3 regions of the Catenulispora subtropica genome follow, and region 3 is predicted to be linked to each of the others. Evidence: riboswitches for the same ligand, from Rfam matches in the RefSeq annotation. Region 3 holds a riboswitch; each other region holds the start of a gene.

Evidence for each region. A riboswitch is a leader RNA that binds a small molecule or an ion and turns the genes downstream of it on or off. The one in region 3 is predicted to bind cobalamin.
Region 1: linked by a shared signal. The riboswitch ahead of ABD466_RS12090 (ribonucleoside-diphosphate reductase subunit alpha) and the one ahead of ABD466_RS18620 (putative cobaltochelatase) in region 3 are both predicted to bind cobalamin.
Region 2: linked by a shared signal. The riboswitch ahead of ABD466_RS06250 (ABC transporter substrate-binding protein) and the one ahead of ABD466_RS18620 (putative cobaltochelatase) in region 3 are both predicted to bind cobalamin.

What each region holds. Positions count from the first base shown of each region.
Region 1 is NZ_BAAAQM010000011.1:55,967-66,371, forward strand. Features, by position in the region: gene ABD466_RS12055 (ATP-NAD kinase family protein) at 1-1,040, shown strand, start outside; gene ABD466_RS12060 (SDR family NAD(P)-dependent oxidoreductase) at 1,043-1,789, shown strand; gene ABD466_RS12065 (GntR family transcriptional regulator) at 1,874-2,515, shown strand; gene ABD466_RS12070 (sigma-70 family RNA polymerase sigma factor) at 2,512-3,558, shown strand; gene ABD466_RS12075 (dihydrofolate reductase family protein) at 3,633-4,226, shown strand; gene ABD466_RS12080 (helical backbone metal receptor) at 4,205-4,930, opposite strand; gene ABD466_RS12085 (ribonucleotide-diphosphate reductase subunit beta) at 4,946-5,959, opposite strand; gene ABD466_RS12090 (ribonucleoside-diphosphate reductase subunit alpha) at 5,972-8,359, opposite strand; cobalamin riboswitch at 8,487-8,741, opposite strand; gene ABD466_RS12095 (PPOX class F420-dependent oxidoreductase) at 8,814-9,203, opposite strand; gene ABD466_RS12100 (quinone oxidoreductase family protein) at 9,342-10,325, opposite strand; gene ABD466_RS12105 (SGNH/GDSL hydrolase family protein) at 10,384-10,405, shown strand, end outside.
Region 2 is NZ_BAAAQM010000005.1:27,089-37,493, reverse strand. Features, by position in the region: gene ABD466_RS06265 (alpha/beta fold hydrolase) at 1-595, opposite strand, end outside; gene ABD466_RS06260 (GNAT family N-acetyltransferase) at 718-1,968, shown strand; gene ABD466_RS06255 (enoyl-CoA hydratase/isomerase family protein) at 2,013-2,843, shown strand; cobalamin riboswitch at 2,964-3,098, shown strand; gene ABD466_RS06250 (ABC transporter substrate-binding protein) at 3,213-4,193, shown strand; gene ABD466_RS06245 (FecCD family ABC transporter permease) at 4,402-5,409, shown strand; gene ABD466_RS06240 (ABC transporter ATP-binding protein) at 5,406-6,203, shown strand; gene ABD466_RS06235 (ABC transporter substrate-binding protein) at 6,200-7,534, opposite strand; gene ABD466_RS06230 (hypothetical protein) at 7,567-7,902, opposite strand; gene ABD466_RS06225 (SigE family RNA polymerase sigma factor) at 7,938-8,432, opposite strand; gene ABD466_RS06220 (hypothetical protein) at 8,563-9,405, opposite strand; gene ABD466_RS06215 (long-chain fatty acid--CoA ligase) at 9,589-10,405, opposite strand, start outside.
Region 3 is NZ_BAAAQM010000020.1:22,336-32,740, reverse strand. Features, by position in the region: gene ABD466_RS18660 (class II 3-deoxy-7-phosphoheptulonate synthase) at 1-862, shown strand, start outside; gene ABD466_RS18655 (threonine aldolase family protein) at 1,015-2,058, shown strand; gene ABD466_RS18650 (hypothetical protein) at 2,120-2,854, shown strand; gene ABD466_RS18645 (SAM-dependent methyltransferase) at 2,986-3,738, shown strand; gene ABD466_RS18640 (class I SAM-dependent methyltransferase) at 3,740-4,531, opposite strand; gene bfr (bacterioferritin) at 4,588-5,067, opposite strand; gene ABD466_RS18630 ((2Fe-2S)-binding protein) at 5,156-5,449, opposite strand; gene ABD466_RS18625 (sulfite oxidase-like oxidoreductase) at 5,585-6,229, shown strand; cobalamin riboswitch at 6,681-6,807, shown strand; gene ABD466_RS18620 (putative cobaltochelatase) at 6,895-8,973, shown strand; gene cobO (cob(I)yrinic acid a,c-diamide adenosyltransferase) at 8,973-9,593, shown strand; gene ABD466_RS18610 (cobyrinic acid a,c-diamide synthase CobB) at 9,671-10,405, shown strand, end outside.

The sequences.
Region 1 (10,405 bases), on a different contig from region 3:
GCCGGGTCGGTCTGAAGGGCAGCGACGGCGCCGAGGTCCAGGAACGGGCCTTCGCGCTGGGGGCCGTGGCGCGCGCGGGGGAGCGGGCCACGGTGGCTCTGCGGGAGCTGCGCTCGCGACGGCCCGACGCGGCGGTGCTGACGGCCGCCGGGGCGATGGGGGAGGACGCGGCGCGCGAAGCCGGTCTCAGCCCGATGGTCGTCTACGCACCCGGGGACCCGACGTCGGCCGCCGACACGGTCGCGGCGGCGCGCCTGCTGGCGCCGCAGGTCGAGCTGCTGCTCTTCGCGGGCGGTGACGGCACGGCGCGCGACGTCCTCGAAGCGGTCGGCGCCACGGTGCCGGTGCTCGGCGTCCCGACCGGGGTGAAGATGCACTCGGCCGTGTTCGCGGTGAACCCGCGCGCGGCCGGTGAGGTCGCGGCGTCGTCCTCGCGGCTGCGCGACGCCGAGGTCGTCGACCGCGTCGACGGCTCGACACAGTTGTTCGGCTACCTGCGGGTCCCCGACATCCCGACACGGGTTCAGCAGCGGAAGACCGGCAGCTCCGGCATCACCCCAGACGCCGTCTCCGGCATCGCCACGGATCTGCTCGACCTGGCCGGCCCGGGCGGCCCGCTCGTGCTCGGGCCCGGTACGACCACGCGCGCGATCGCCGCCCTCTGGGGCGTCGACGTCCCCGTGCTCGGCGTCAACGTGCTCGCGGACAAGCGGCTCGTCGCCGCCGACGTCTCGGGCGACGAGCTGCTGAAGCTGGTCAGCGCCGACTCCCCCGCGCCCGCGCGCATCGCCGTCACTCCGATCGGCGGCCAGGGCTTCCTCCTCGGCCGCGGCAACCAACAGCTCTCCCCCGAGGTGCTGCGGCGCGTCGGCCTGGACCGGCTGCACGTCGTCGCCACCGAGGCCAAGCTCGCCGCGCTCGGCGGCCGGCCCTTCCTCGTTGATACCGGTGATCCCGAGCTGGATCATGAGTTCCCCGCCTACCTGCGGGTCGTCACCGGGCACCACCGCACCACCCTCTACCCCCTCGAAAGGCAATGACCATGATCGACCTGACCGGCAAGACCGCGATCGTCACCGGCGGCGCCTCCGGCATCGGCCGGGCCACCGCCACCCTGTTGGCCGAACTCGGGGCGGGCGTCGTGATCGCGGATCTCAACCCGGACCTCGGGGAGGAGGCCGCGAAGGAGATCGGCGCCGCGTTCGTCCGGTGCGACGTCTCCCAGGCCGCCGACTGCGACGCCGTGGTGGCCGCCGCCGTCGAACGGCACGGCGGCGTCGACGTGCTCTTCAACAACGCCGGGATCATCCGGCGCTCGACCGTGCTGGACATCGCCGAGGACGACTGGGACCTGGTGATGGCCGTGAACGTGAAGTCGATCCTGCTGATGAGCCGCCGGGTGGTGCCGCTCATGGCGGCGGCCGGCGGCGGCAGCATCGTCAACACCGGCTCCGGCTGGGGCATCAAGGGCGGGGCGAGCGCCATCTCGTACTGCGCCTCCAAGGGCGCCGTGGTCAACATGACGCGGGCGATGGCGATCGACCACGGCCCGGCGAACATCCGCGTGAACTGCGTGTGCCCCGGCGACACCGCCACCGGGATGCTCGCCGACGAGGCGCGCCAGCTCGGCGAGAGCGTCGACGCCTTCTACGCCGACGCCGCCGACCGGCCGCTGGGCCGCATCGGCCAGCCCCGCGACATCGCCCAGACGGTGGCCTTCCTCGCCAGCGACGCCGCGGCGTTCGTCAGCGGCGCGGTGATCGCCGTGGACGGCGCCGGAACGGCGTGAACGGAAACCGGCGTCGGGGCCGGAAACCGGCGCGCGGTGCGGAACAATGTGGCGGACGGGTGGAGCAGGAGAGGTGACTTCGGGATGGCGATCGAGCGGCGTCCGCTACGTGAGCAGATCAAGGACGTGCTATTGGATCGCCTGGGCCGGGGCGAGTTCGACCCGGACCAGCCGATCAACGAGGTCCACCTGGCCGCCGACCTCGGCGTCAGCCGCACCCCGCTCCGCGAGGCCCTGATCGGCCTGGAGCGCGAGGGCATCATCATCAGCGAACGCGGCAAGGGCTTCCGCTTCGCCCCGATGAGCCCCCAGGAGTTCCGCGACCTGACCACCATCGTGGCCACCCTGGAATCCCTGGCCCTGGAGCTGTCCTCCCCGGAGCACCTCAAGCGGATCGCCCCCCGCCTGCTGGAGGAGGCCCACGCCTTCTCCGCGCCCCAGGCCGAACTCGGCGTCATCGAACGCTACGACGACGAGTGGCACGACCAGCTCCTGTCCGGCTGCCGCAACGACCGCCTCATGGACCTCATCACCACCCTGAAGCTGACGATGCACCGCTACGAGCGCGTCGTCGTCGGCGACCGCCAGGTGATGGAGCGCTCGGCGGCCGAGCACGAGCGGATCGCCGAGTGCCTGCTGGCCGAGGACGTGGCGGGCGCGATCAACGCGCTGAAGGCCAACTGGGAGAGCGGGATGCACCGGATCCTGGAGAAACTGGGGACGTGAGCGACGCTCCCAGCCCCCTGGACCCGGACGCCGGCGCGGACCGGGAGCCGTCCCTCCTGGCCGCCGCCCGCGCCGGCGACCCGGCGGCGTTCGACCAGCTCATGGCCCCGTACCGCCCTGAGCTCACCGCGCACTGCTACCGCATGCTCGGCTCGCCGTTCGACGCCGAGGACGCGGTGCAGGAGTCGTTGCTCAGCGCGTGGCGGGGGCTGGGGGCCTTCGAGGGGCGCAGCTCGGTGCGGACCTGGCTGTACCGGATCACCACCAACGCGTGCATCCGGCTGGGTTCGCAGCGGTCGCGCCGGCTGCTGTCGCCCGACTTCGGCCCCTCCCGCACGGTCGGCGACGACCTCGGCGAGCCGGTCACCGAGCCGGTGTGGCTGGAGCCCTGGCCGGATCCCGCCGAGTCGTACCTCCGGCGTGAGGGGGTGGAGCTGGCCTTCGTCGCGGCGCTCCAGCACCTGCCCGCGACCCAGCGGGCCGTGCTGATCCTGCGCGAGGTGCTCGAGTTCTCCGCCGCCGACGTCGCCGAACTGCTCGACACCACCACCGCCTCCGTCAACAGCGCCCTGCAGCGTGCGCGGCAGACCATGGCCGCACAGCCCGACGCCGCGCCGGCCCGGCAGCGGTCCGAGCTGGCCGAGCTCGGCCCGGACGGTGTCCGCGCCCTGGTCGACGGCTTCGTGAAGGCGTGGGAGGACGCCGACGTCGACGCCCTCGTCGACCTCCTCACCGCCGACGTGCGCTTCACCATGCCGCCGCTGCCGGCCTGGTTCGACGGACGGGACGACGTGGCCGGCTTCTTCGCCGGGGGCGTCTTCGCCACGCCGTGGAAGCTGCGCCCGATCCCGGTCAACGGCCAGCTCGGCTTCGCCTGCTACCAGCAGCGGACGCCGGGCGGGCCGTTCCGCCTCGGCGCGATCAACCTGCTCACCCTGCGGGACGGCCGGATCGCGCAGGTCAGCGCCTTCCTGGACCCGGAGCTGCCGCGCCGGTTCGGGATCCCCGAAATATTCTCGGAGAATCTCGCCCCAGACCGATGAGTCCGCGGGGTCCGGTGTCTCTACCCCGGTGAAGCGTGCGAGAGGCGCACGCCACACCTCACGGGAGGCACCCCATGCGCAAGCTCATCGTCATCGCGATCATGTCCCTCGACGGCTACGTCGCAGGCCCCGGCGAGGACGTCATGGTCCTGCCGATGGACCACGCCTTCGACGAGTACAACCTGGAGCGCATGCGCACCGCCGGCACCACTCTGCTCGGCCGCCGCTCCTACGAGGGCTTCAAGGGCTTCTGGCCCATGGTCGACGGCAACGACGCGTTCGGCCCGGTGCAGCAGGAATTCTCGCGCCTGGACGACGCCGTCGCCAAGGTCGTCGTCTCCGACACCCTCACCATGGACCAGACCGCGCCGTGGACCGACACCACCACCATCGTCCGGCGCGCGGAGGCGCACGCCGTCGTCGCCGGGCTGAAGCGGGGGGACGAGACCGAGGGCGACATCGTGATGTGGGGCAGCCACACGCTGTGGGCCGATCTGCTGGCCGCCGGCCTGGTCGACGAGCTGCACCTGATGGTCGGCCCGGTGGTGCTCGGCGACGGGATCGCGGCGTTCGAGGGCGGCAAGGCCCCGGCGCTGAAGCTGGTCGGCACCCGCACCTGGGAGGGCTCGGACAACGTCCTGCTGCGCTACAGCGTGGAGCGCAGCTGACGCCGCAGCACCTCGGCGGCCTCCTGCAACGACGGCCCGTACCAGGTCAGGTGCCGCCCGGAGACGAGCGCCGACGGCAGGCCCGGGAACGCCTCGGGCCCGTCGGCGGCGGTGAAGGCGTACGGCTCGTCCGGCAGCACGACCAGCTCGGCGCCGCTCGCGCGCAGCTCCTCCACCGGCACCTTCGGATAGCGCTCGGCGTGGCCGGCGTAGACGTTGCGCACGCCGAGCCGGGCCAGGACGTCCCCGGCGAACGTGTCCCGGCCCAGCACCATCCACGGACGGCGCCAGATCGGGACGACCGCCGGGACCGGAGTCCCGGGTGCCGGGAGGGCGGCCCACGCGGCTTCGGCCCGGTCCAGCCAGTCCGGCCGGTCCAGGCCGCACGCCTCGGTCAGCATCCTGTCGAGCGAGACGAAGGCCTCGTCGAGGGTCCTGATCTGCGTGACCCACACGGTGATCCCGGCGCCCCGGAGAGCGTCGAGATCGACAGCGCGGTTCTCCTCCTCGTTGGCCACGACCAGATCAGGCCGCAGCCCGACGATCCGCGGGACGTCAGGGTTCTTCGTCCCGCGGATCCGCTCGACCGCCAGGTCCGCCGGATGCGTGCACCAGTCGGTCGCACCGACCAGCAGCTCCGGCGCCGTCGCCGCGATCGCCTCGGTCAGCGACGGCACCAGCGACACCACGCGCCGTACCGGCATCCCCGGGCCTTCCTTCTAGAAGTCGTCGTCGAACGAGACGCTACCGGCGACCGCGACCTGGTACGCCGAGACCCGCCGCTCGAAGAAGTTCGACAGCTCCTGCACGTCCTGCAGCTCCATGAACGCCAGCGGGTTCGCCGCGCCGTACAGCGGCTCCAGCCCCAGCTGCACCAGCCGCCGGTCGGCGACGTGCTCCAGATACCCGCGCATGTCCGCCACCGGCAGCCCCGGCACTCCGCTCCTGCCCCCGAGCCCACCCCCGAGCAGGTCCTCGGCGAACTGCGTCTCGCACTCCACCGCCTCGGCGAGCATCTGCCGCACTTGCCGCGCCATCTCCTCGTCGAACAGGTCCGGCTCCTCGGCGCGCACCGTCTCCACGACGTCGAACGCGAACGCCATGTGCATCGACTCGTCTCGGAACACCCAGTTGGTCCCGGACGCGAGCCCGTGCAGCAACCCGCGCGAACGCAGGAAGTACACGTAGGCGAAGGCGCCGTAGAAGAACAGCCCTTCGATGCACGCCGCGAAGCAGATCAGGTTCAGCAGGAACGCCCGCCGGTCCTCCCGCGTCTCCAGCCGCTGCAGAGCACCCAGCGAGTCGATCCAGCGGAAGCAGAACTCCGCCTTGCGCCGGATGGACGGGATGTTCTCCACCGCCGCGAACGCCGCCGCCCGCTCGTCCTCGTCGGGCACATAGGTGTCGAGCAGGTTCAGGTAGAACTGCACATGAACGGCCTCCTCGAACAGCTGCCGCGACAGGTACAACCGCCCCTCGGGGCTGTTCACGTGCTGATACAGGTTCAGCACGAGGTTGTTCGCGACGATCGTGTCGCCGGTGGCGAAGAAGGCGACCAGCCGCGACACCAGGTGCCGCTCGGCCGCCGAGAGCCGGTCCAGGTCGGCGAGGTCGCTGTGCAGGTCCACCTCCTCCACGGTCCACGTGTTCTTGATCGCGTCACGGAAGCGGTCGAAGAAACGCGGGTAGCGCATCGGGCGCAAGGTCAGGTCCAGACCGGGGTCGAGCAGCATCAAAGGCTTCCTTTACTGGCAGGCTTCGCAGGCTTCGGGGTTCTCCAGCGAGCAGGCGACGGCCTCTTCCGAGGCGACGGTCACCGTCGCCTGCTGGATCCGCGTCGCCGGCCGCGACCGGAGGTAGTACGTGGACTTCAGCCCGGCCTTCCACGCGTACATGTACATCGACGACAGCTTCCCGATCGTCGGCGCCGCCAGGAACAGGTTCAGCGACTGCGACTGGTCCACGAACGGCCCCCGCGCCGCAGCCAGGTCGATCAGCGCCCGCTGCGGCAGCTCCCACGCCGTCCGGTACAGCGTCCGCAGCTCCGCCGGCAGCGCCTCGATGTCCTGCACGGACCCCTCGGCCCGCTTGATCGCGTCCCGCACCGCCGGCGTCCACAGCCCCAGCGCCTTCAGCTCGCTCACCAGCGCGCTGTTGATCTGCAGGAACTCCCCGGACAGCGTCTCGCGCTTGAACAGGTTCGACACCTGCGGCTCGATGCACTCGTAGCAGCCCGCGATCGAGGCGATCGTGGCGGTCGGCGCGATCGCCACCAGCAGCGAGTTGCGCAGGCCGGTCGCGGCCACGCGGGAACGCAGAGCGCTCCACCGGGCGGCCAGCGCCGGGGACGTCGCCGAGCCCCACAGGTCCGGCTGCAGCGCGCCCCCGGCGGCCCGGGTCCGGTCGAACGCCGGGTGCGCGCCGAACCGCTCGGCCAGCCCGGCCGACGTCTCCAGCGCCGTCAGGTAGATCTCCTCGGCGATCCGCGTCGAAAGCTTGCGCGCCCGCGGGTCGTCGAACGGCAGCCGCAGCGCGAAGAACACGTCCTGCAGCCCCATCAGCCCCAGCCCGACCGGCCGCCACCGCGGGTTCGACGCCGCGGTCTGCTCGCTCGGGTAGTAGTTGATGTCGATGACGCGGTCCAGGAACACCACCGCCGTGCGGACCGTGTCCCGCAGCCGGTCCCAGTCCACGGCCGACCGGTCCGCGGTCAGGTGCGCCGCCAGGTTGACCGACCCCAGGTTGCACACCGCGGTCTCGGCGTCCGAGGACACCTCGATGATCTCCGTGCACAGATTCGACAGGTGCACCGTGTTCCGGCTCTCGCCGGGGCCCGGCTCCGCGGTCTGGTTGCAGAGCCGGTTCGAGGCGTCCTTGAACGTCATCCACCCGTTGCCGGTCTGCGCCAGCGTCCGCATCATCCTGCCGTAGAGCTCGCGCGCCGGGAGCTGCCGGACGTAACGGCCCTCGGCCTCGGCCCGGCGGTACGCGGCGTCGAACGCCTCGCCCCACAGGTCCGGCAGCTCCGGCACCTGGTCCGGGTCCATCAGCGACCACAGCGCGTCCGCCTCGACCCGGCGCATGAACTCGTCCGGGATCCAGTTCGCCAGGTTCAGGTTGTGGGTGCGGCGCGCGTCCTCGCCGGTGTTGTCCCGCAGCTGCAGGAACTCCTCGATGTCCGGGTGCCACGGCTCCAGGTAGACGCACGCCGCGCCCTTGCGGCGTCCGCCCTGGTTGACCGCGGCGACCGAGGAGTCCAGCGTGCGCAGGAACGGCACGATCCCGTTCGAGCGGCCGTTGGTGCTGCGGATCAGCGCGCCGCGCCCCCGCACGCGCGAGAAGGCGATGCCGATCCCGCCGGCGAACTTCGACAGCCGTGCCACCTGGTGGTAGCGCGCGTAGATGGAGTCGAGCTCGTCGCGCGGGGAGTCGACCAGATAGCAGGACGACATCTGGGTGTGCCGCGTGCCCGAGTTGAACAGCGTGGGGGAGCTGGGCAGGTAGGCCAGCGAGGACATCAGCCGGTAGAAGCCGATCGCCTCCTCGGCCTGCTCCGACAGCCCGGCGGCCACCCGCAGCAGGAAGTGCTGCGGCGTCTCGATGACCCGGCGGGTGACCGGGTGCCGCAGCAGGTAGCGGTCGTAGACGGTACGCAGCCCGAAGTACTCGAAGCGGAGATCGCCGTCCCCGTCGATGGCGGCGTCGAACCGCTCGGCCTCCGCGGCGACGAAGGCGGCGGTGAGATCGCCGATCAGGCCCTCCCGATGCCCGACGGCGATCGCCGCGCTGAACGCCACCGCGCCCTGCCCCGCGGCCTCGTCCGCGATCACCGCCGCCAGCAGCCGCGCCGCCAGCTTCGAGTACTGCGGCTCCTCGCCGATCAGCTCGGCCGCGCACTGCACGGCCAGCTCGGCGGCCTGGGCCGGGCCGGCGCCGGCGGGCAGGCCGGCGAAGGTCTTGCGGGCGACGCGGCCCGGGTCGACGTCGGGGAGGCCGGCGGCCCAGCGCGTGACGGCCGCTTCCAGGGACCGCTCGGAGACCGTCGCCGTCCCCGCCGGAGGCGGCGTCGCCGGCTCCGCCCCGCCCGACCCCGTGCCGGCATCGACATCGATCCCGACCTGCGTGACCGTCACAACCCTCTCCTCGCCAGTCGTAGGTCCCGATCCGGACCGTGCGCGAGGAGACGAGAAGGCGCGCGGCAGCGCGGCGCCCTTCGCCGTCAGCCGTCCCGCGCGGCCTCGGACCGGCCGCACCCCATGTCCGGGCGCGGCACCGCTGGCAGGTCTTCGGACTCGCGGGCGTCCGGGGACCGGAGACTCCCGGACCCGGAACCTACTGGCCGTCACTTCCCAGGCCGGCGCCGGCGCCCGAAGGCGCCGCCGGCCCAGTGTGCACGACGGCGGTCGTTCCCACTCACCGCTGCGGGGCAGTCCCGGACTCGCACCGGGTTCCCTCTTGCCTCGGCCGCCGCCCGTGCTGCGAGCGGACGGCCGAACCAGCTGCGTCGGACACCATATCTTGTGGCGGGCTCTAATTCACAATCAACATGCTGTATGTCAGAGGGCTACCGGGGCGTGCTGAGAGCTGCTACTGGAACGTCGCGTGCGTCGGCCGCAGGTAGATCCGCACCCGGTACGGAGCGTCGCCCACGGGGCCGTCCATCGGCAGCGAGTAACGGTCCGCCAGCACCGCGAAGAAGGCACCCTCGGTGTCCGGTTCGATCCGTTCCACGGTGCCGCGCAACTCCAGGTACCGGTACGGCGCGTCCGGGTCGTTGATCGACACCGCGGCGTTCGGGCGCTCGCTGAGCTCCTTGTACTTCGCACGCTTGGTCGAGGTGGTGAACGACAGGAACTCGCCGTCCCACAGGAACCACATCGGGTTCACGTGCGGGTTCCCGTCCGCGCGGATGGTCGCCAGGTGACAGAAGACGGGGCGCTCGAGCAGGTCGGCGTGCGACTCGGGGATCACAGACATGGCTCCACTCCATCCGGCCCGGTGCGACCCCGCAAGTCGCGATCCGACACGCAGCGATCACGATCCCTGATCGTGCGAGGTCCGCCCATCCACGACCCGGTTCCGGTTCTCCCGTGGACGGGCGGGCCTCGGAGCGGCTCAGGAACCCCGGACGGCGACGACGGTCTTGCCCGGGCTGCGGTTCTCGGCCTGCGCGATGTGCGCGTCGATCGCCTCGTCCCACGCGACCACCCGCGGCGCCGGGAGCTCCCATCCCGAGCCCGCCTCGGCGAGCGCGAACACCGCCGCGATGAGCGCCCCGACGGCGCGCGCGTCGGCGCGGGCCCGGTTGATGATGCTGAAGCCGGCGGTGGTCCAGTTGTTGCGCCGCAGGTCCGCCGGCGCCGGGGCGGCCGGGTCGGGCTGACCGGCCGCGGCGCCGTAGCTGACGTAGCGGCCCCCCGGCGCGAGCAGCCCGAGCGAGGCCGACGCCACGTCGCCGCCGATGGACTCCAGCACGACGTCGAAGAGTTCGTCGTCGTTGGCCTTGCGGGCCGCCGCGCCGAACTCCGCGTCCCGCACCGCCGGACGGTAGACCGCCGCCAGCCTGCCCGCGGAGTTCGCGCTCGTGCCGCCGACGACGCAACGCGGAGTGCGCAGGCTCAGCACGGCCGCCAGCGCGTCGCCGACCCCGCCCCCGGCGCCGGTGACCAGGACCCGGTCCTTCGAGGACACATGAGCGGCGTCGGCGAGCCCGACGGCCGTGGCCCACGTGAGCGGCACGATGGTGGCCCGCTCCAGGGCCAGCCCGTCCGGCACCCGCGCGGCCAGGCCGGCCTCGGCCACCACGGTCTCGGCCAGACCACCGCCGTCGACCGTGAACGCCACCACCGCGTCACCGACCGCGAACCCGTCGACGCCCTCGCCGACCGCCGCCACCTCGCCGCCGACTTCCATGCCCGGCACATACGGCCAGCCGGTCGCGTAGCCGGGCACACCGCGGCGGGCGAGGACGTCCACGAAGTTCAGGCCCGCGTAGCGGACCGCGATCGCGATCTGCCCCGGCGCGGGCTCCGGCGTCGGAACATCGACCTCTGCGATGTGCTCGGTACCGCCGGGCTCGCTGAACTGGACGGCCTTCATGACGGGTGCCCCTCCCTTGATCCGATTGCTGCCCGAACGAAAATACCGGCATGATCGGATGCCCATACCCGCAGCACTCC
Region 2 (10,405 bases), on a different contig from region 3:
GGTAGCGCTGAGCGACGTCCAGCTCCGGCCAGCCCGTGGCGCCCCACTCGGCGAGCAGTTGCTCGACCAGCATCGCCGCGTCGCGCGTGAGTGCCTTCTCCGGAGCCCAGGGGCGCTGTGCCGACCACATGAACCGGGCCGCCGCGATCTGCTTCGGGTCGGTCAGCAGGGCCTGGCGCAGGCGGCGGGGATGGGCCGATCCGGTGATGGCGAGCCGGTTCACCGCGGCCGGGCGGAAGACGGCGGCGGTCCAGCCCAGGAAGGCGCCCCAGCCGTGGCCGACCAAGGTGGCGTTGGACTGGCCGAGGGCGCGGATGACGCCGGTGACGTCCATGGTCAGGGTCAGCGGGTCGTAGCCGCGGGGGGTCTTGTCGCTGCCGCCGTAGCCGCGCAGGTCCATCGCGACCGCGCGGAAGCCGGCGTCGGCCACCGCCGGGAGCTGGTGGCGCCAGGACCACCAGAACTCCGGGAAGCCGTGCAGGAACAGGACCAGGGGGCCTTCGCCCATTTCGGCGACGTGGAAGCGGGCGCCGTTGGCCGTGATGTCCCGGTGGGTCCACGGGCCGGGAAGGCGGATCGGATCGGAATCCTGCATGGCATCAGCCTCCCATGCTGCCGCCTTGTGAGGAGCTTGCGTCCGGGCTCGGGGGGCGCGGGAGGGGCGTGCGCGGTGAATATTGGCTCGCATGTGCGGCGATGCGGTGTTAGCCATGGATTATGAGCTCCGATGCCCCTTCCTACCCGGTCCGCCCCTTCACCGACGAGGAGGCGCCCGCCTTCGCCGCGCAGCTGGACTTCGGGTTCCACGAGAACCCGCCGCAGGAGGCCCACGACCTGTGGCAGGGTCTGCTGCCGCGGGAGCGGTCGGTGGCCGCGTTCGACGGCGACGAGCTGGTGAGCACCGGCGGTGACTTCCCGTTCGAACTCACGGTGCCCGGCGGGGTCACGGTGCCGGCCGGCGGCGTGACGATGATCACGGTGAAGGCCACGCACCGGCGGCGCGGCATCCTGACGGCGATGATGCGGCACCAGATGCACGGGTGGCACGAGCGCGGGGACGCGCCGGTCGGCATCCTGCTCGCGTCCGAGCCCGCCATCTACGGACGGTTCGGCTACGCGCTGGGCGTCCAGCACCTGAGCCTCACCGTCCCGCGCGGCGACAACGGGCTGTCGGCGGTGGCCGGCAGTGACAAGTTCCGGATGCGGATGGTGGATCCGCTGGAGGGATACGAGCGCTGCCAGGAGGTCGTCGAGGCCAACCGGCTGGGCCGGCCCGGCATGATGCCGCGGGTCGGCGACGGGTGGCGCGACGCGGCGCTGGCCGACTGGGAGTTCGCGCGGGACGGCGCCGGGCCGCTGCGGTGCGTGCTGGCCGAGGACGCCGACGGGACGACCGTCGGCTTCGCGCGGTACCGGGTCAAGGAGGGCTACAACAACCCGGCGCGGCCGGAGTGCAAGGTGAGGGTCAAGGACGTCTACGGGCGCGACCTCGCTTCCTACGTCGCCATGTGGCGATTCCTGTGCGACCTCGATCTGACGAGCGAGGTCCAGGCCGAGGTGCCGGCCGACGACCCGCTGACGTTCCTGCTCGCCGACTTCCGGCAGGCGGTACCGCGCCTGCAGGACATGCTCTATGTGCGGATCGTGGACGTGGACAGGGCCCTGGCCGCGCGGCGTTACGCCACTGCGGTGGACGTGGTGTTCGAGCTCTCCGACCCGTTCTGCCCGTGGAACACCGGGCGGTGGCGGCTCCGCGGGGACGCCGACGGCGCGGAGTGCTCGCGGACGACGGATCCGGCGGACCTGGTCCTGGGGCCGCGCGAGCTCGGGGCCGCGTACCTCGGCGGGTTCTCGCTCGGGGCGCTGGGCCGGGCCGGGCGGATCGAGGAGCTGCGGGCGGGGGCGCTGGCGCAGGCGTCGCGGGCGTTCGTCAGCGATGTCGCGCCGTTCGTGCCCTTCGGATTCTGATCTGCGCTTTTGGATTCAAATCGCTGTCTCATACTGTGGGCGGCATGACTGAGGCACTGGAGAAGGATTACAACGGAGTACTCCTGCGGCGGCACCCGGCCGAGGGCAACGGCGTGGTCGCGGAGATCGTGCTGAACCGCGCCGAGGCGATGAACGCGATCTCGACCGGGATGGCCGCGGCGATCCGGGACGTGGCGCCGGAACTGGCCGACGACCCGGCGGTGCGCGCGGTGGTGGTCTCGTCGGCCGCGCCGTCGGCCGAGGGGAAGAACCACGCGTTCTGCGTCGGCGTGGACCTGAAGGAACGCAACCAGATGAGCGACGCCGAGCTGGTCGCCACCCGGCCGGCGTTCCGGCGCACCTGGTCCGCCTTCGGCTCGCTGCCGATGCCGGTGATCGCGGCGGTGTCCGGCTACGCGCTCGGCGGCGGCTGCGAACTGGCGCTGGGGTGCGACCTCATCGTCGCCGACGACGGTGCGGTGTTCGGCCTGCCGGAGGTGTCGGTGGGCGTCATCCCCGGCGGCGGTGGAACGCAGACGCTGGTGCGGCGGGTGGGCATGAACCGCGCCGCGGACCTGATCTTCACCGCGCGGCGGATCGACGCCGACGAGGCCGACCGGTTCGGGATGATCGACCGGCGGGTCGCCGGCGCGTCCACCGCGCGGGCGGCGGCGCTGGAGCTGGCGCAGCAGATCGCGAAGAACTCGCCGATCGGCGTGCGCAACGCGAAGCACGCGCTGAAGGTCGGCGCGGATCTGCCGCTGGCGGCCGGACTGGACGTCGAGGACGGGGCGTGGCGCGCGACGGCGTTCTCGGCGGACCGGGCCGAGGGGGTGCGGGCCTTCGTGGAGAAGCGGAAGCCGGTCTGGCCGTAACGGCGGGGTCACGGCCGCCGGGGCTGCGACAGCCTTCGACAGCCCGCGACAGCCCTCGACAGCCCTCGAGTTGTGCAGATCACGGGCCCGCGCCCCGTTCGGGGTTAGTCGCGGGCCCGTGTGCTTGCTAGCGTCTGCGGTGACGGCGGCGTGCCGTCCACAACGTGTGCAGCGAAGCCGGTGGGAATCCGGCGCTGTCCCGCAACTGTGAGCTCCCCCGGGAGCGAGCCAGGTCGCCTCACGCGGTGTGTCAACGTTCGGCCCTCGCGGTTCGGGGCGGTCCGGCTGTGCGCATCACGGTCACCAGGGCCGGCGTGCGTCGCGCGGGGCCGCGGATCAGCCGGAGGAGCTGACCTCGTGCATTCTCGTCTGCACAGTGTGGCGCGGCATGTCGCCGTGGGTGTCATAGCGGGTTCGGCGTTGCTGGCCGCCGGGTGTTCGTCGTCGAAGTCGGCGCCCGCGGCGTCGGGCACGGCCTCGACCTCGACCTCTTCCTCGGCCTCGCCGAGCGCGGCGGCGTTCCCGGCCACCGTCACCGCCAAGAACGGCGCGGTGAAGCTGGCCGCGCAGCCCAAGAAGATCGTGTCCCTGTCCCCGTCGGCGACCGAGGACTTGTTCGCGATCGGGGCGGACAGCCAGGTGGTCGCGGTCGACGACCAGTCGAACTACCCCGCGAGCGCGCCGAAGACCGCGCTGTCCGGCTTCAAGCCGGACGCCGAGGCGATCGCGAAGTACAACCCGGATCTGGTGGTGGTCGCCGCCGACACCTCGAACATCGTCGAGCAGCTGGGCAAGCTGAACGTGCCGGTGCTGTGGTTCGACGCGCCGAACAGCCTGGACGACGCCTACGGCCAGATCACCGCCCTCGGCGCCGCGACCGGCCACGCGGACAAGGCCGCCACCGAAGTCGCCGCCATGAAGCAGAAGATCACCAGCGCGATCGCGGCCACGAAGAAGCCCGCCACGCCGCTGAAGTACTACTACGAGGTCGGCACCCCCGGGAACTACAGCGCCACCTCGAAGACCTTCATCGGCTCGGTCTTCGCCCAGCTGGGCCTGGCCAACGTCGCCGACGCCGCCGACAAGACCGGCGGCGGCTACCCCCAGCTCAGCGACGAGTACCTGGTCACCGCGGCGCCCGACCTGGTCTTCCTGGCCGACACCAAGTGCTGCCAGCAGACCTCCGCGGCGGTCGCCGCCCGCCCCGGCTGGTCCGCCGTCCCGGCGGTGAAGAACGCCGCCAAGGGCACCATCGTCGGCCTCGACGACGACATCGCCTCCCGTTGGGGCCCGCGCCTGGCCGACCTGGTCCAGCAGGTCTCCGACGCGGTGAACAAGGCCCAGGGCTGAGACCCCGGCGATGAGGCGCGGAGGTTCGCCCGGCCCGGCGGTGCCGGGTCCGGGCGAAGGGACGACCGGAGGGACGCTCGCTACGACAGCCGCGGGGGTGGTGTCGGGCGAGATCTCCAGGGAGAGCGGGCCGGCAGCCGATCTGACGGGTGCGATCGACGACGGGGTGGTCCCTGCGCGCAAACTCGCCCGCCCGGCGATCGTGCTCATGGCCGCCACCGCGGCCCTTCTCCTCTCCGTCCTCGTCGCCAGTCTCGGCGGTGCCGCCGGCCTCCCGGTCGGTGGCACCGCCGCCGCGCTGCTCGACAAGCTCCCCTTCGTCCACCTCTCCACCGGCCTCACTCCGGTGCAGCAGGGCGTCCTCGACCAGATCCGGCTGCCCCGCGTCGTCCTCGCGACCTTGGTCGGCGCCCTGCTTGCGCAGGCCGGCGCGGCTTATCAGGGAGTGTTCCGCAACCCGTTGTCCGACTCCGGCACCATCGGTGCCTCCGCCGGCGCGGGGATGGCCGCGACCCTGGTCATCGTCTACGGCGGCGGGCCCGAGCAGACCTTCGGCGGGGTCGGGGCGGTGCCGGTGGCCGCCTTCGTGGGCGGGTTGGCCGGGGTGCTCACCAGCTACGTGCTCGGCACGCTCGTCGGGCGCGGTGGCACCGCCTCGTTGATCCTCGCGGGTGTGGCGGTGAGTTCGTTCGTCGGGTCGGTGCAGGCGTTCGTGATGCAGAGCAGCAGCGCCGACGTGAAGCAGGTGTACTCCTGGTTGTTCGGCAGCTTCACCGCGGCGGACTGGGGGCTGGTGCGGCTCGCGGTGCCGTACGCCGTCATCAGCATCCTCATCGTCACGCTGCACGCCCGCCACCTCGACGTCCTCGCGCTCGGCGACGACGAGGCCGCCACGCTCGGCCTGAACCCGGTGCGCGTGCGGTTGATCGTCCTGGCCGCGGCCTCGCTGGCGACGGCGACCGCGGTGGCGGTCAGCGGCATCATCGGGTTCGTCGGCCTGGTCGTGCCGCACGTCGTCCGCCGCGTGGCCGGGCCGGGACACCGGCTGCTGCTCCCGATGAGCCTGCTCGTCGGCGGGGCGTTCCTGGTGCTGGCCGATCTGCTGGCGCGGACCGCGCTGGCGCCGGCCGAGCTGCCGATCGGGGTCGTCACCTCGTTCGTCGGGGCGCCGTTCTTCATCCTGATCCTGCGGGCGACACGGGGGCGGGACCGGTGAGCGCGGTCAAGGCGGCCGGGGTGCGGGTGGCGTTGGACCGCAAGCCGATCCTGCACGGCGTCGACCTCGCGGTGGCGGCCGGTTCCTGGCACGCCGTCCTCGGGCCCAACGGCGCGGGCAAGTCCACGCTGTTGCGGGCGATCGCGGGGATCCTGCCGTATGCGGGGGAGATCCAGGTCGGCGGCCAGGACGTGGCCCGGCTCGCCGCGAAGCACCGCGCCCGGCTCCTCGCCTACGTCCCCCAGCAGCCGCAGTTGCCCGGCGACATGACCGTCGGAGAGTACGTGCGCCTTGGCCGGACCCCGCACCTGGGTTACCTCGGCGTCGAGAGCAGGGACGATCGCGCCGTCGCCGAGCGCGCACTCCATCGTCTGGACCTGGCCGGGTTCGCCGCCCGGCGGCTCGGCGCCATGTCCGGCGGCGAGCGCCAGCGCGTCGTCCTGGCCCGCGCCCTGGCCCAGCAAGCCGGCATCCTCCTGCTCGACGAGCCCACCACCGCCCTGGACCTCGGCCACCAACAGCAGGTCCTGGATCTCGTCGACGAACTGCGCGCCACCGAGGGCCTGACCGTCGTCAGCACCTTGCACGACCTCAGCCTGGCCGCGCAGTACGCCGACGAACTCACCCTGCTCGTCGGCGGCGAAGCCGTCGCGCGCGGCTCTGCTCGCGAAGTCCTCACCGAGCAGCGCGTCGCCGAGCACTACGGCGCGCGCGTCAGGGTCTTCGACGACGGAGAGGGCAGGCCGGTCGTCCATCTGACGCGGCCGCGACCGAGCCCCGGCGGCCCGAACTAGGGCGAATAAGAGACCTGCGGCACGTCGTAGCAGTTCGTGTCCATGTCGGGCACCCGCGTCACCCAGCCGCCGCGGCCGCCGTTCGCGGAGTCCTGCCACTGTGCGACGTTGAAGCACGCGTGCGTCGTCCCCGTCGGTGCCTTCACGGTGAACGCCGCGGGGGTGATCATCCCGCGCGCGTCATACGGCTGCCCCGAGTTCATGAACTTCTCGACGCACACCCGCGTCACGTTCGCGCCGCACGAGGCCACCGCGTCCGTCAGCCACTGCGCCGACGCCCATCCGTCGATCTCCCACTCCGACAGCCTCCCCTCGCGCTCCGGGAAGTACTTCGCCATCGCGTCGCGGAACGCCTTCACCGCGGGCACCGACGTGTCCTCGTAGTTCCGGTCGGAGGAGTCGGCGTACAACAGGTTCCGGCACTTCGGCGCGTCCTTGTAGGTCGCCGCGACTGTGGCGTCCCAGCTCTGCACCGTCGTCATCTTCGCCACGATCGGCACGCCGGCGGCGTCGATCGCCTTGCACAGCCGCGCGTTCCCGTCGGTGTCGATGGTGTCGAAGACGACGTCGACCCCCTTGTTCTTCATGTCCAGCGCCGCCGAGTCGAAGTCCGCCAGCGCGATGTCCAACTGCTCCGGGACGACCGTGAACCCCTCCGCTCGCAGCGCCTCGGCCTCGTAGGCGGCGTAGCGCGCGGAGTCGGCTTGGTTGTAGGAGACGAGTCCGGCGACATGAGCCTTAAGGGTCACTTTCGCATAGTGCTCCGGTTCGGTGGAGGAGTAGAGCTTGCCCTGCCATCCGATGGTCTTTCCGTCGCGCGGATAGTCGCTGCCGTAGATGGAGTAAAGATGTGGATAGCGATCGTAGGCGTTGCTGATCGGTTCGCCGCCGATATCCGGCACCCCCTTGGCCGATATATAAGCGGCGCCATCATATGCGAACGCTGAGTTACCGGAGAACGCGAATACCTTGTCCTCGTCTATCAACTTGTGCGCACACGAGACGTCGGTGCCGCCGACACCTTGGTCATCGCAGGACACGAAGGTGATCTGGCGGCCGTTCACCCCGCCCGCCGCGTCGAGCGCCTTGAAGAAGGCCTGTGCGCCGTACATCGGGCCGGAGAAGGTGTCCGGGCCGAGGAGGGAGTCGACCGAGTCGATCATCCCGATCTTGATCGAGGTCGCGGTGACGCCGACATCGCCGGCGGCCCCGGAGACCGGGGCCGGCGCGTCGGGAACCGGCGACGAGAACGCGGAATCCGGCAACCGGGTGCCGCACGCCGCACACGTGAGCAGGGCTGCTGCTGTCGCCCAGGTCCCCAGCCGCCGCACCGGCCCTCCTCTCGGACGCCGCCTCGTGCCCCCTACGGTGCGGGCGTGACCAGTCGCCCGCCGCCCTCGCCCGTCATCGGCGGCGCCGCCGGCCCGCCGCTCCCGCCGGGCACCACCATCACGGGCCCGCCCGAGTGTGTCGAGTGGGCCACCGCCGCGATGCCGGCCACCATGCCGAACGCGGCGACGCACAGCGCGCCGGCCGCGATGCCGGTCCGGACCCGCTGCCGGTGCCGGATGCCCTCGCCCAGCGCCTCGACGGCCGCCATCACCTCGTCGACCTCGGGCAGCCCGGGCTCGTCCGCGGCGAAGGCGGTGCCGATCAGGCTGCGCATGGCGTTCTCGCCCGCGGCGTCCACCGCGCTCATCCGTGTCCTCCCTCCGTCGGCTCCGCACCCATCGCTCAGACCGCCTGGTGTAGAGACGAGTCGAGCAGCCCTTTGAGTTTCGCCAAGGCGCGTGCCGTGTCCGACTTCACGGTGTTGGCCTTCATCCCGAGCGCCTCGGCCGTGGCCTCCACGCTCATATCGTCCCAGAACCGCAGCGCCACGACAGCCCGCTGCCGGGGGGAGAGCTGCTTGAGCGCCGCCATCAGGGCCAGCCGGGTCTCGATCTCCGGCTCCTCGGTGCCGGAGTCCGGCAGGTCGGCGGTGGCCACCTCGTGGTTGCGCCGCTTGCGGGACTCGTCGATGTAGGTGCGGACGAGCACCTGCCGCGCGTAGGAGTCGACGGCCTCCACGGCCCGGACCCGCGACCAGGCCACGAACAGTTTGGCCAGCGTCTGCTGGGTCAGGTCCTGCGCCTGGTGCCAGTCGCCGCACAGCAGGTACGCGGTTCGCCGGAGCGCGCCCTGGCGGGCGCTGACGAACTCGCGGAAATCCTCGTTCCCGGACCGCATCCGAAATCAGTGGCCTTCACCTGTCGGCGGCTGGACTGTGGGTGGTGCTGGTGGCTCCGCTCGTTCCGTGGCGCGTCGGACGGGTCCGGTACGCCCTCCCCGCCGGGGCCGGTCGGCCTCGGTCCACGGGTCAGTCGCGGTTCACGACCGCGTTCGTCAGCTGGCCCAGGACCTCCGTGGCGGCGTCGGCCGCCTTGCTGGTGTCCGGGCCGGCCTCCAAGTCGTAGTACCCCGTTTGCGGCTTGGCACCCCCGCGGGTGTACGTGAGCACGACGTAGCGGCCGCGGCGCTGGGCGACGACCGCGACCGAGGTGTTCGTCTTGGTGTCGGCGTAGACGAAGACACCCTGCGAGTCGTCCCAGGACGGGCCGATCTCGCCGATGCCGCCGCCGACGATCGCGGTGCGGTCCGAGGGGCCGCCGCAGCCGACGGTGTTCTGGTCGACCTTGCCCATGCCGGACACCGCGCTGTGCGCAGCGTCCGAGCTCTTATACGCGATGGCGGTGCTGACCACCCAGTGCGTCGGGTTCTGGTCGGTGGGGGCGGACGCGCTCGTGGACGGGGCGGCCGAGGTGCCCTTCTTGCCCGAGGAGGACTTCGCCGCCGAGGCCGGAGAGCTCGGCGCCGCGGGAGCCTGGTCGCCGGTCAACTGGTCGGCCTTGAAGGCCACGGTGACCGGCTGCAGCGCCTGTTCCTTGGTGTCGATGATGCCGGCGGTGCAGGCCTGGGCCTGCTTGATCAGCGCCTTGGCCGGGTCGTAGCCGGTCCAGGGCTGCCACCTCGGGTCGGTGGCGAACGCGGTGTCCAGCTCGGCGCCGGTCAGCTGCAGCGAGTTGAGGATCTGGACGTCGTTCTCGTTGGCGTTCGCGTCGGCCGGCGACTGGCCCGTCGTGGCGGGAGCGGCGCCCCCGCTGGACTTGGAGCTCGAACAGGCCGACGCCGTCAGCACGGCGAAGGTGAGCGCAGCGCCCACGGCTGCCGTCCGCCGCAGTGCCGAAGCGCCCGCCTGCGGGACGGTGGTGTGAGAAGTCCGCCGAGATATCCGCATTGTCCGCGGTCCTCCCCTGCCGAGTACTACCGATCGCTCAAGTCTTCGGCACTCTACACTGCGGACTTTTCGCTGGAAGCCGCGAACGGGGGCTAATACGCCGAGCCGCTACAACACTGTGACCTCAAGGTCTCCTTCGGCATAAGCGCGGCGCACTTCCTTCTTGTCGAACTTGCCCACGGAGGTCTTCGGCACTTCCTTGAGGTAGGTCCACCGTTCCGGAAGCTGCCATTTCGGGATCAGGCCGGACAGGTACTCGCGGAGTTCGGCCGGTGACACGCTGCAGCCCTCGTGCAGCACCACCGCCGCCAGCGGCCGTTCCTGCCAGCGCGGGTCCGGGACGGCGACCACGGTCGCCTCGGCCACCGCCGGATGCGCCATGAGGTGGTTCTCCAGCTCCACCGACGAGATCCACTCGCCGCCGGACTTGATGACGTCCTTCGCGCGGTCGCTCAACGTCAGGTAGCCGTCCGCGGTGATGGTGCCGACGTCGCCGGTCCGCAGCCAGCCGTCGTGGAACCGCTCAGGGTCCTCGTCCCGATAGTAGGAGCCGGTGATCCACGGCCCGCGGACCTCCAGCTCGCCGACCGCCACGCCGTCGTTGGGCACGATCTCGCCGTCTGGCCCGGCCAGCCGGGCCTGCACGCCGGCCGGGAACCGGCCCTGGGTGACGCGGTAGGCCCAGGCCTCCTCGCCCTCGGTGCCGGCCGGCGGATGCGAGACGCAGCCCAGCGGCGAGGTCTCGGTCATGCCCCAGGCGTGGATGATGCGCATGCCGTACCGCTCCTCGAACGCGCTCATCAGCGCCGGCGGCACCGCCGACCCGCCGACCACGGCGCGCTTGAGGGTGGAGATGTCGCCGCCGTGCGCGTCGAGGTGGTGCAGCACGTCGTTCCAGATGGTCGGCACCGCGCCGGCGAAATCC
Region 3 (10,405 bases):
GGCCAGCGCCTCCACGCTGAACCTGGTGCGCGCGTTCACCACCGGCGGATACGCCGACATGCGCCAGGTGCACGCCTGGAACCAGGACTTCGTGGCCGGGTCGCCCTCCGGCGAGCGCTACGAGCTGCTGGCCAAGGAGATCGACCGGGCCCTGCAGTTCATGCGCGCGTGCGGCACCGACCCCGAGGAGTTCCGCACCGTCGAGTTCTACGCCGCGCACGAGGGCCTGGTCCTGCCGTACGAGTCGGCGCTGACCCGCGTGGACTCGCGCACCGGCCAGCCCTACGCCACCAGCGGCCACTACGTCTGGATCGGCGAGCGCACCCGCGACCTGGACGGCGCCCACGTCGAGTACTTCAGCAGGATCCGGAACCCGATCGGGATCAAGCTGGGCCCCTCGACCACGCCCGACGACGCCCTGGCCTACCTGGCCCGCCTCGACCCGGAGCGCGAGCCCGGCCGGCTGTCGTTCATCGTGCGGATGGGCGCCGGCATGGTCCGGGAGAAGCTGCCGGCCCTGGTGGAGAAGGTCCGCGGCGAGGGCCACGAGGTGGCGTGGATCTGCGACCCGATGCACGGCAACACCTTCGAGGCGCCGTCCGGCCACAAGACCCGCCGCTTCGACGACGTGCTCGACGAGGTCAAGGGCTTCTTCGAGGTGCACCACGGCCTCGGCTCGCACCCCGGCGGCATCCACGTCGAGCTCACCGGCGAGGACGTCACCGAGTGCGTCGGCGGCGGCGAGGAGATCGCCTTCGGCGACCTGCACGACCGGTACGAGACGCTGTGCGACCCCCGGCTGAACCGCAGCCAGTCGCTGGACCTGGCGTTCTTGGTCGCGGAGATGCTGCGTAACCGCTGACCCGCGGTTCTGTTTCCGATCCCGGCTCCGGCTCCGGCTCAGACCCCGGCTCCGACTCAGACCCCGGCTCCGACTCCGACCCCGGCGTGATGACTTCACGCCGGGGTCTCCCGTCCCAGGACCGCCGCACCTGGAGCGCTATCTTCTCCAGCATGGCGACCTACCCGGACTCCCCGATCGATCTGCGCAGCGACACCGTCACCAAGCCCTCCGCCGGAATGCGGAGGGCGATGGCGGAAGCCGAGGTCGGCGACGACCAGTACGGCGAGGACCCCACGGTCCGCCGCCTGGAGGAGACCGTCGCCGGCCTGTTCGGCTTCGAGGACGCGGTGTTCACGCCCACGGGCATCATGGCCAACCACATCGGGATCCGGATGCTGGTGGGCCCCGGCGAGGAGCTCATCTGCGACGCCGACGCGCACATCGTCGCGCACGAGAACGGCGGGCTGGCCGCGCACGCCGGCATCCAGACCCGCACCCTGCCCTCGACGCGCGGGCTGATGGACGTGGCCGAGCTCGCGGCGCTGGTACGCGTCGGCGACCGCTACACGGTTGGTACCCGCGCGCTGGAGGTCGAGAACACGCACAATCGCGGGGGCGGCGCCGTGTATCCGATCGAGGTGTTGCGGGCCATCAGGGCCCTGGCGGACGGTTTCGGCATCGGTCTGCACCTGGACGGGGCCCGCATCTGGAACGCGCACGTCGCGACCGGCGTCCCGCTCGCCGAGTACGGTGCCGTCGCGGACACCATGGCGGTGTGCATGTCCAAGGGGCTGGGTGCGCCGGCCGGCTCGCTGGTGCTGCTGCCGCCCGGGCGGGCGGAGGAGGCGCGCGGGCTGCGCCGCCGGCTCGGCGGGTCCATGCGGCAGTCCGGGATCCTCGCCGCCGGCGCGCTGTTCGGGCTCACGAACAACCTCGGCCGGCTCTCGCAGGACCATGAGAACGCGCGCCGGATCGCAACGGCGTTGAGGTCCGCCGGGGCCGCCGTCCGCGAGCCGGAGACCAACATCGTCCTCGTCGACGTGGACGACGCCCCGGCCGTGGCCGCGGCCTGTGCCGCCGAGGGCGTGAAGATCTCGCCGTTCGGGCCGAAACTGCTGCGGATCGTGACGCATCTGGACGTGTCGGCGCAGGACTGTGACACCGCCGCCGACGTGGTTTCCACCGCCTTGATGCAATCCCCTGAGAGGGACTAGGGTCAGCCCCGGCTAGGCCGGTGTCTGAACGAGCAAGGTGGGGAGAAGCCCGATGGGCTGGATGAGCAAGCTGTTCGGTTCCGACGAGGAGGAGATAGGCCCGGAGGAGAAGCACCGCCGGGCTGCCGAGGCGAAGAAGGAAGAGGAGGCGGAGCACCACCGCCCGGCGGCGAAGAAGACCGCCGCGAAGAAGACGGTGCCCTCGCAGTCCCGTGCCTCGCACTCGCACGACGACGACGAACCGAAGCGCACCAGCTCCCCGCTGCACCCCACGAAGTCGGCCGCGACCGGCAACACGCTGGCGCACGACCAGATGATGACGGTGCACATCCTCACCCACGTGCCCGAGCACGCGCCGCGGGAGGACGACCCGCACTACCACCTGTTCGAGCAGGCCAAGGCGCGCCTGAAGCGGCAGGGCATGTGGAAGTGCATCATCAACGACGACCTCTGCGAGGGCGATCCCGAACTGCACCACACGCACGTGGAGTTCTCGCAGATCAACCAGGTCGACGAGAAGAAGATCGAGCAGGCGCTCGGGCTGCACTTCGAGACCGACGAGGACTTCCAGAAGTGGGCCGAGTCGCCCGGCAACCTGGAAGTGCTGTGCGCGAACCACCACCGCGCGCACTACGGGATCCACGTCATCCCCGGCCCGCTGTGGGAGGCGCTGCGCTTCCACAAGACGGGCACCGGTCCGGCCGCCGAGTTCGTCCCGGCCGACCAGGTCGACGACGTGAAGAACGACGATGACGACGACAAGAAGCCCGCGAGCCGGGCGAAGGCGTCGAAGTAGGGTCTTCGGATCTTGATACGTGCCGCCCGGCCGCCTTTCGCGCGGCCGGGCGGCACGCCGTCGTCGGCGTGTCCTGGACCGCTGAAAACCAGTCGCTTGGGGGACGCGGGCGCTGCTATCCGTTGACGCCCATGACTACCTCTGGTGCACCCCCGAAGCTCGGTACCGGCTCCACGCTCGACTTCCACGGCCCGATGTCGCCTGCCCGCGCCTCCCGCCTGGTCGCCGGTCTCGCGGCCCGCGAACCCGCGACCGTCGTGGACTACGGCTGCGGCTGGGGCGAACTCCTGCTCCGCCTCCTGGCGGCCGTTCCCGAGGCTCACGGCACCGGCATCGACATCCACGGCCCCGACATCGCCCGTGCCCGGGCCGCCGCGGCCGACCGCGGCCTGACCGGCCGCGCCACCTTCATCGAGGGCCCGGCCAGGGATCACGCCCGACCCGCGGACGTGGTCCTGAGCCTCGGCGCGTACCACGCCTTCGGCACCATCCCCGAAGCCCTGGCCGAGCTGCGCACGCTCGTGAACCCCGGCGGCCGCCTGCTTTTCGGTGCCGAGATCTGGGACCGCACCCCCACGGAGGCCGAACTGGCCGCGATGTGGCCGGGCACGACGGCCGACGAGTGCTTGTACCTGCCCGACCTGGTCGAAGTCGCCACCGCCGCCGGCCTGCGCCCGCTGCGGATCGAGACCTCCACCCGCGCCGAATGGGAGGAATTCGAGTCGGGTTACGCGGCCGACACCGAGGAGTGGCTGCTCGCCAACCCCGGCCACCCCGACGCCCCCGAGACCCGGGAGAAGCTGGACGCGCACCTGGGGATCTGGCTGCGGGGACTGCACCAGGTGTTCTCGTACGCGTTCCTGACGCTCGGGGTGCCGGGGTAGTTCAGGAGTCCTGCGGGCGACGCGCGTACGCGGTGAACATGGCCCCGAAGAACCTGACGCTGGAGTCGACCCGCTGGAACGCCTCGTCCCAGCGGGCGATGTCCTCGGGAGTGGCCAGCCCCTCGGCGACCAGGGCGTCGCGGGCGGCCCAGGCGGGGCCGCGCATGCCGGGCGGCGGGGTGACGACGTCGACGCGGCCCTGGAAGTGGACGAGCTCGAGCCCGGCCGCGATGAGCAGCTCGTCCAGGCGGGTGCCGACCCGGAGATCGTTGCCCCGGCGGCGGTGCATCTCCTCGTAGCGCTCCGTCATCCCGGTCAGCACCGGGTCGAGGCCGCGGAAGCGGGTCATGGCGATGTCGACGTCGGCGAGGAAGACCGAGCCGCCGGGCCGGGCGAGGGAGCCGAGATGATCGACGATCGCCTGCTCGGAGCCGCCGTTGTGAGCCAGGACGTGCCGGAGCATCACGAGGTCGAACGTCCCGGCGGGCAGCCCGGTGGCGTCGGCGTCGCCGAGGCCGGCCGTCACGGCGGCGCCCGCCCGATCGGCGAGCGCCCGAGCCACGGCCAGCGCCTCGGGGTCGCGGTCGACGGCCCAGACCCCGCCGCCGGGCGCGGCCAGAGCCGCGAGCCGCACCGAGACCGCGCCCGGACCGCACCCGACGTCGGCGATCCGGGCCCCGGGTACGGCGCCGGCGGCGATCCACAGGTCGCGTTCGGCCCTCTCGGCGGCCTCGGCCATGTGCAGGTAGCGCGCGACCTCGGCGTCGCTGATCCGCAGGGCGTAGTCGGCCATCAGGTGCGTCCTCGGTTCGAGCGTGTCCCGGCTGCTACTGCTACTGCTCGCTACTGCTACGACTCCGGCTGCTCCACCAGCTGCGCGATGTACAGCGGCTCGCCCAGCTGGCCGATCAGGTCCAGCTGCGTCTCCAGGTAGTCGATGTGGTGTTCCTCGTCGGCGAGGATCTCCTCGAAGAGGTTCGCGGAGGTGATGTCGCTGCGCTCGCGCATGAGGACGATGCCGCGGCGGAGACGGTCGACGGCGGCGAGTTCGACCTTCATGTCGGCCTGGAACATCTCGGTCACGGTCTGGCCGATCTCCAGGGGGAGGAGCTTCTGGAAGTTCGGCAGGGCCTCAAGGAAGATGATGCGCTCGGCCAGCTTGTCGGCGTGCTTCATCTCGTCCATGGACTCGTGGCGGGTGTACTCCGCGAGTTTCTTCCAGCCGCGGTTCTCCTGCAGCTTGTAGTGCAGCCAGTACTGGTTGACGGCCGTCAGTTCGGCGGTGAGCTGCTCGTTCAGGAACGCGATGATGTCCTTGTCACCCTGCATGCCGCCAGATCCTGCCAGAGTGGCGGTCGCGGACGGTAACGACGTCGTGGCGGATTGCGCCGAACGGGGGCCGGCGGGGCGTGCCGGATCAGCCCAGGGCGGGGAGCGCGGCCGGGCAGTCCGGAGCGTGCACGGTGACCTGGGACGGGAGCACGTCCCCCGCGGGGACCGCCGGCAGCCGCTCCGCCTCGGGTACGGCCTCCGCCGGCGCCGAGTCCGCGACCCGGGCGGCGGCCAGCAGGCAGCTCAGCCGCTTCACGCAGGTCCCGCACGACGCGCCCGCCCCGGTGGCCTGGCGGACCTGCTTGACGGTCTGGGCGCCCAGCGCGACCGCGGCGTCGACCTCGGCGGTGGTCACCGCGTGGCATATGCAGGCGTACAAAGCGTGGCTCCGGGGGCTCGTCGATCGGCGCGTCCGGCCTGATCACTGGGGACTTAGGCGAGCCTAAGCTACTTATCCGGCACTGCCAAGTCCCCGGCGCACGTGCCGTGCACCACATCTGGAAACATGGACCGCATGGGGCAGCCGGGATCAGGGGTGGACATCGAAGCCGAGGAGCAGACGGCGGGCCGGCTTCCACCCGGTCAGCGCATGCAGCGCGGCGAGTGGCCGGTGCTGCACTACGGCCCCGTGCCCCGCTTCAAGCCGGACAGCTGGGACTTCCGGGTGACCGGCGCCACCGCCGACGGCGAGGAGGCGGTCTGGTTCCACGACGAGTTCTCGGCGCTGCCGGCGATCGACGTCGTGGCCGACTTCCACTGCGTCACCAAGTTCACGATGCTGGACGCCGCCTGGCGCGGCGTCGCCGCCCGCACCGTCCTCGACCTGGCCCCGCCGGCCCCGGACGTGGCCCACGTGACCGTCTGGGCCGAGTACGGCTACAGCACCAACCTCCGCCTGGAGGACCTGCTCCACGAGAACGTGGTGTTCGCCACCCACCACAACGGTGAGCCGCTCACCCCCGATCACGGCTTCCCGCTCCGCCTGATCGTGCCGCACCTGTACGCCTGGAAGGGCCCGAAGTGGGTGCGCGGCATCGAGTACCTCACCGAGGACCGCCGCGGCTTCTGGGAGGAGCGCGGCTACCACAACATCGGCGACCCGTGGCGGGAACAGCGGTACTCCTACCAAGAAGACCCGGGCGACGGGCCGCCGCTGTAGGTCGGAGACCGTAGGGCCCGGATCATCACCGCATGTGGATCCGGCGCAATACGGCCTGCCACAGCGTTCCGGAGCGGCTCAGCGCGCGGCGGCGGCGTTCGGATCCCGCAGAGGCGTGCGACCCCGACGATCCGGGCGACCCCGCCGATCCGGGCGACCCGTGTGATCCCGCCGGCTGTCCCTTCCCGCCCTTCCCGCCCGCTGCGCGCGTGTCGCGTTGCTCACCCCGCCCCGCACCCGCCGCCGGTCCGAAGGCACCGCCCTCCAACTCGTATTCGCCCAGGACGCGCGGTCCGCGCTTTCGCTCGATCACCTTCCCATTGACAGACACATCCGGACATCCCGCCACCGGGCGCCGGACGAGCGCGCCCAGGCGCCCCGGCGCGCCCGGCCGGTCGCGGTTTGACGCCCGATGATCGCTGCGGGATGCTGCAACGCAGGATGGTCGGCAGGAATCCCGGTGTGAATCCGGAACGGTCCCGCCACTGTGATCAGGGAGCACCTCTTCGTGGGATGCCACTGGAACGTCAACGTTCTGGGAAGGCGGGAGAGGCGCTGCGATCTGAGAGTCAGGAGACTCCGACCGTCCCCGGCACGCCGCCCCCGCGGCGTGCTTGTGCTACCTGACCTGTCGGGCGTGGACACCCGTGAGGAGCTGATTCGGCGTGCCGCCGTACCCCTTCGCCGCAGTGGTCGGACTCGACGATCTGCGGCTGGCCCTGTTGCTCAACGCCGTCTCCCCGGCCGTCGGCGGGGTGCTGGTCCGCGGTGAGAAAGGCACCGCCAAATCCACGATCGTGCGCGCCCTGTCCGCGGTGCTGCCGGAGATCGACGTCGTCCGGGGCTGCCGCTTCTCCTGCGACCCCGAGGTCCCCGACGTCGGCTGTCCGGACGGCCCGCACTTCGGCGCCGTGGTGGTCGACTCCCGCCCGGCCCGCCTGGTGGAGCTCCCGGTCGGCGCCACCGAGGACCGCCTCGTCGGATCGCTGGACCTGGAGAAGGTGCTCGCCTCCGGCATAGCGGCCTACGAACCCGGACTGCTGGCGGCGGCCCACCGCGGCCTCCTCTACGTGGACGAGGTCAACCTCCTCCACGACCACCTCGTCGACCTCCTGCTGGACGCCGCCGCGATGGGCGTCGCCCACGTCGAACGCGAAGGCGTCTCCGTCCGGCACTCCGCCCGCTTCCTCCTCGTCGGCACCATGAACCCGGAGGAGGGCGAACTCCGCCCGCAGCTGCTCGACCGCTTCGGCCTGACCGTCGAGGTCCGCGCCAGCCGCGACCCGGCCGAACGCGCCGAGGTGGTGCGCCGCCGCCTCGCCTACGAAGCCGACCCCGAGGCGTTCGCCACCGCCTGGGAGGCCGCCGACAAGGAGACCGCCGCGCGCATCGCCGCCGCCCGCGAACTGCTCCCTTCCGTGGTGCTCCCGGACGGGGAACTGCTGCGGATCACCCGGATCTGCGCCGCCTTCGAAGTCGACGGCATGCGCGCGGACCTGGTGACGGCGCGCGCCGCCACGGCGCTGGCGGCCTGGGCCGGCCGGACCGTGGTGATCGCCGAGGACGTGCGGCGGGCGGCGACGCTCGCGCTGCCGCACCGGCGGCGCCGGCACCCGTTCGACGCGCCGGGGCTGGACGAGGAGCGACTGGACGAGGCGATGCGGGACGGGGACGAGGATCCTGATCCCGGTCCTGACGGGCCCGGTGGCGGCGGCCCGCTCGACGATCAGCCCGGCGGCGGTGCTCCGGATGCGCGGAACACCGAGCCGGAGCGGCCGGAGAAATCTGATCAGCGGTCGCACGACGAGGCGGAGAAGGAGCCGGTCGGCCAGGCGGTGGCCGATTCCGGCTCCTCGGCGGGCGGGCAGGAGCCGTCCGGCGCGGCGCGGGAGCAGAGCCCTGCGATGCCGGGCGAGCCGTTCAAGGCGCGCCTGCTGAAGGTGGAGGGCGTGGGCGGCGGTGCCGAAGGCCGCCGCTCCAAGGCGCGGACCAGCTCGGGCCGGGCGATCGGCGCGCGCCCCGGGACACGCGGGCTGCACCTCGTGGCGACGGTTCGAGCGGCCGCACCTGAGCAGGTGTCCCGAGGCCGCGACGAAGGCGCCCTGATCCTCCGGCCCGCGGACCTCCGCGAGCCGATCCGCGAGGGCCGCGAGGGCAACCTCGTCCTCTTCGTCGTCGACGCCTCCGGCTCCATGGCCGCGCGCCAGCGCATGTCCGCGGTCAAGGGCGCGATCCTGTCGCTGCTCATGGACGCGTACCAGCGCCGCGACAAGGTCGGCCTGGTCACCTTCCGCGGGCGTGAGGCCGACGTCGTCCTCCCGCCCACCTGGTCCGTCGACGCCGGCGCCGCGCGCCTGACCACCCTGCCCACCGGAGGCCGCACTCCGCTCGCGGCCGGGCTCCTCCAGGCCGCCGGCGTCCTGCGCGTCGAGCGGATGCGCGATCCGCAGCGCCGCCCGCTCGTGGTCGTCGTCACCGACGGCCGCGCGACCCAGGCCTCGCGCGCGAAGGACCCGCTGGCCGACGCCCGCCGTGCCGCCGGTCACCTCGCGACCACCGTCGCGTCCGTCGGCGGCACCGCGGTCGTCGTGGACTGCGAAGCCGGCCCGGTCCGCCTGGGCCTGGCCGCCCGGCTGGCCGGCGACCTCGGGGGCGAGTGCCTCCGGCTCGCCGATCTGGCCGCGGACACGCTGACCGCGGCGGTGCAGAGCAACCGCCCCCACTCCGACCGGAGGGCCGCCTGATGCCCCAGGGCCAACCCGCATACGTGCCCGACGACGGCTTGACCACCCGGCAGCGGCGCAACCGGCCGCTGACGATCGTCCACACCGGTCCCGGCAAGGGGAAGTCCACAGCCGCCTTCGGGCTGGCGCTGCGTGGGTGGAACCAGGGCTGGCCGATCGGGGTGTTCCAGTTCGTGAAGTCGGCGAAGTGGCGCATCGGCGAGGAGAACGCCCTCAAGGCGCTCGGCGAGCTGCACGAGTCCACCGGCCGGGGCGGTCCGGTGGATTGGCACAAGATGGGCGAGGGCTGGTCCTGGATCCAGCGCGATCTGCACAGCGACCCGGAGCTGCAGGCCGAGAACGCCCGCGCCGGCTGGGAGCGGATCAAGCATGACTTCGCCGCCGAGACCTATCGGCTCTACGTCCTCGACGAGTTCACCTATCCGATGAAGTGGGGCTGGGTCGACGTCGACGAGGTGGTCGAGACCCTGGCCGAGCGGCCCGGGACGCAGCACGTCGTCATCACCGGACGCGACGCGGCGCCGGCTCTGCTCGCCGCCGCCGACCTGGTCACCGAGATGACCAAGGTGAAGCACCCGATGGACGCCGGGCAGAAGGGCCAGAAGGGCATCGAGTGGTGAGCCCGGTTCCGGGGACTGCGCCGACCGGACCGGGCGGGGCACCGACCGGCTCGATCAGCCCGGCCGCTCCCGCCAGCCTGACCATCCCCCGCCTCGTCGTCGCGGCCCCGGCCTCCGGCCACGGCAAGACCACCGTGGCCACCGGCATCATCAAAGCCCTGACCGAGCGCGGTTTCACCGTCGCCCCGTTCAAGGTCGGCCCGGACTACATCGACCCCGGCTACCACGCCCTGGCCGCTGGCCGCCCGGGCCGCAACCTCGACCCCTACATGGTCGGCACCGACCGCGTCGCGCCGCTGTTCGCGCACGGCGCCGAGGGTGCCGACCTGGCCGTCGTCGAGGGTGTCATGGGCCTCTACGACGGCGCCACCGGCGAGGGCGAGCTCGCCTCCACCGCGCAGGTCGCCAAGCTGCTCGACGCGCCGGTGCTGTTCGTCGTCGACGCCGCCGCGCAGGGCCGCTCCATCGCCGCCCTGGTGCACGGGTTCCGCTCCTACGATCCCGAGGTGCGGCTGGCCGGGGTCGTCCTGAACCGGGTCGGCTCCGAGACGCACCACCGGATCCTGAGCGAGGCGCTCGACGAGATCGGCGTGCCGGTTCTGGGCGCGCTGCGGCGCGACGCCGAGGTCTCGGCTCCCTCGCGCCACCTCGGCCTGGTCCCGGTCGCCGAACGCCGCACCGAGGCGCTGGACGCCGTCGCCGCCCTCGGCGCCCTCGTCGACACGAGCATCCGCCTCGACGAGGTCTACGGCCTCGCCCGCACCGCGCCGCCGCTGCGGGCCGCACCCTGGGACCCGGCCGTCGAGGTCGGG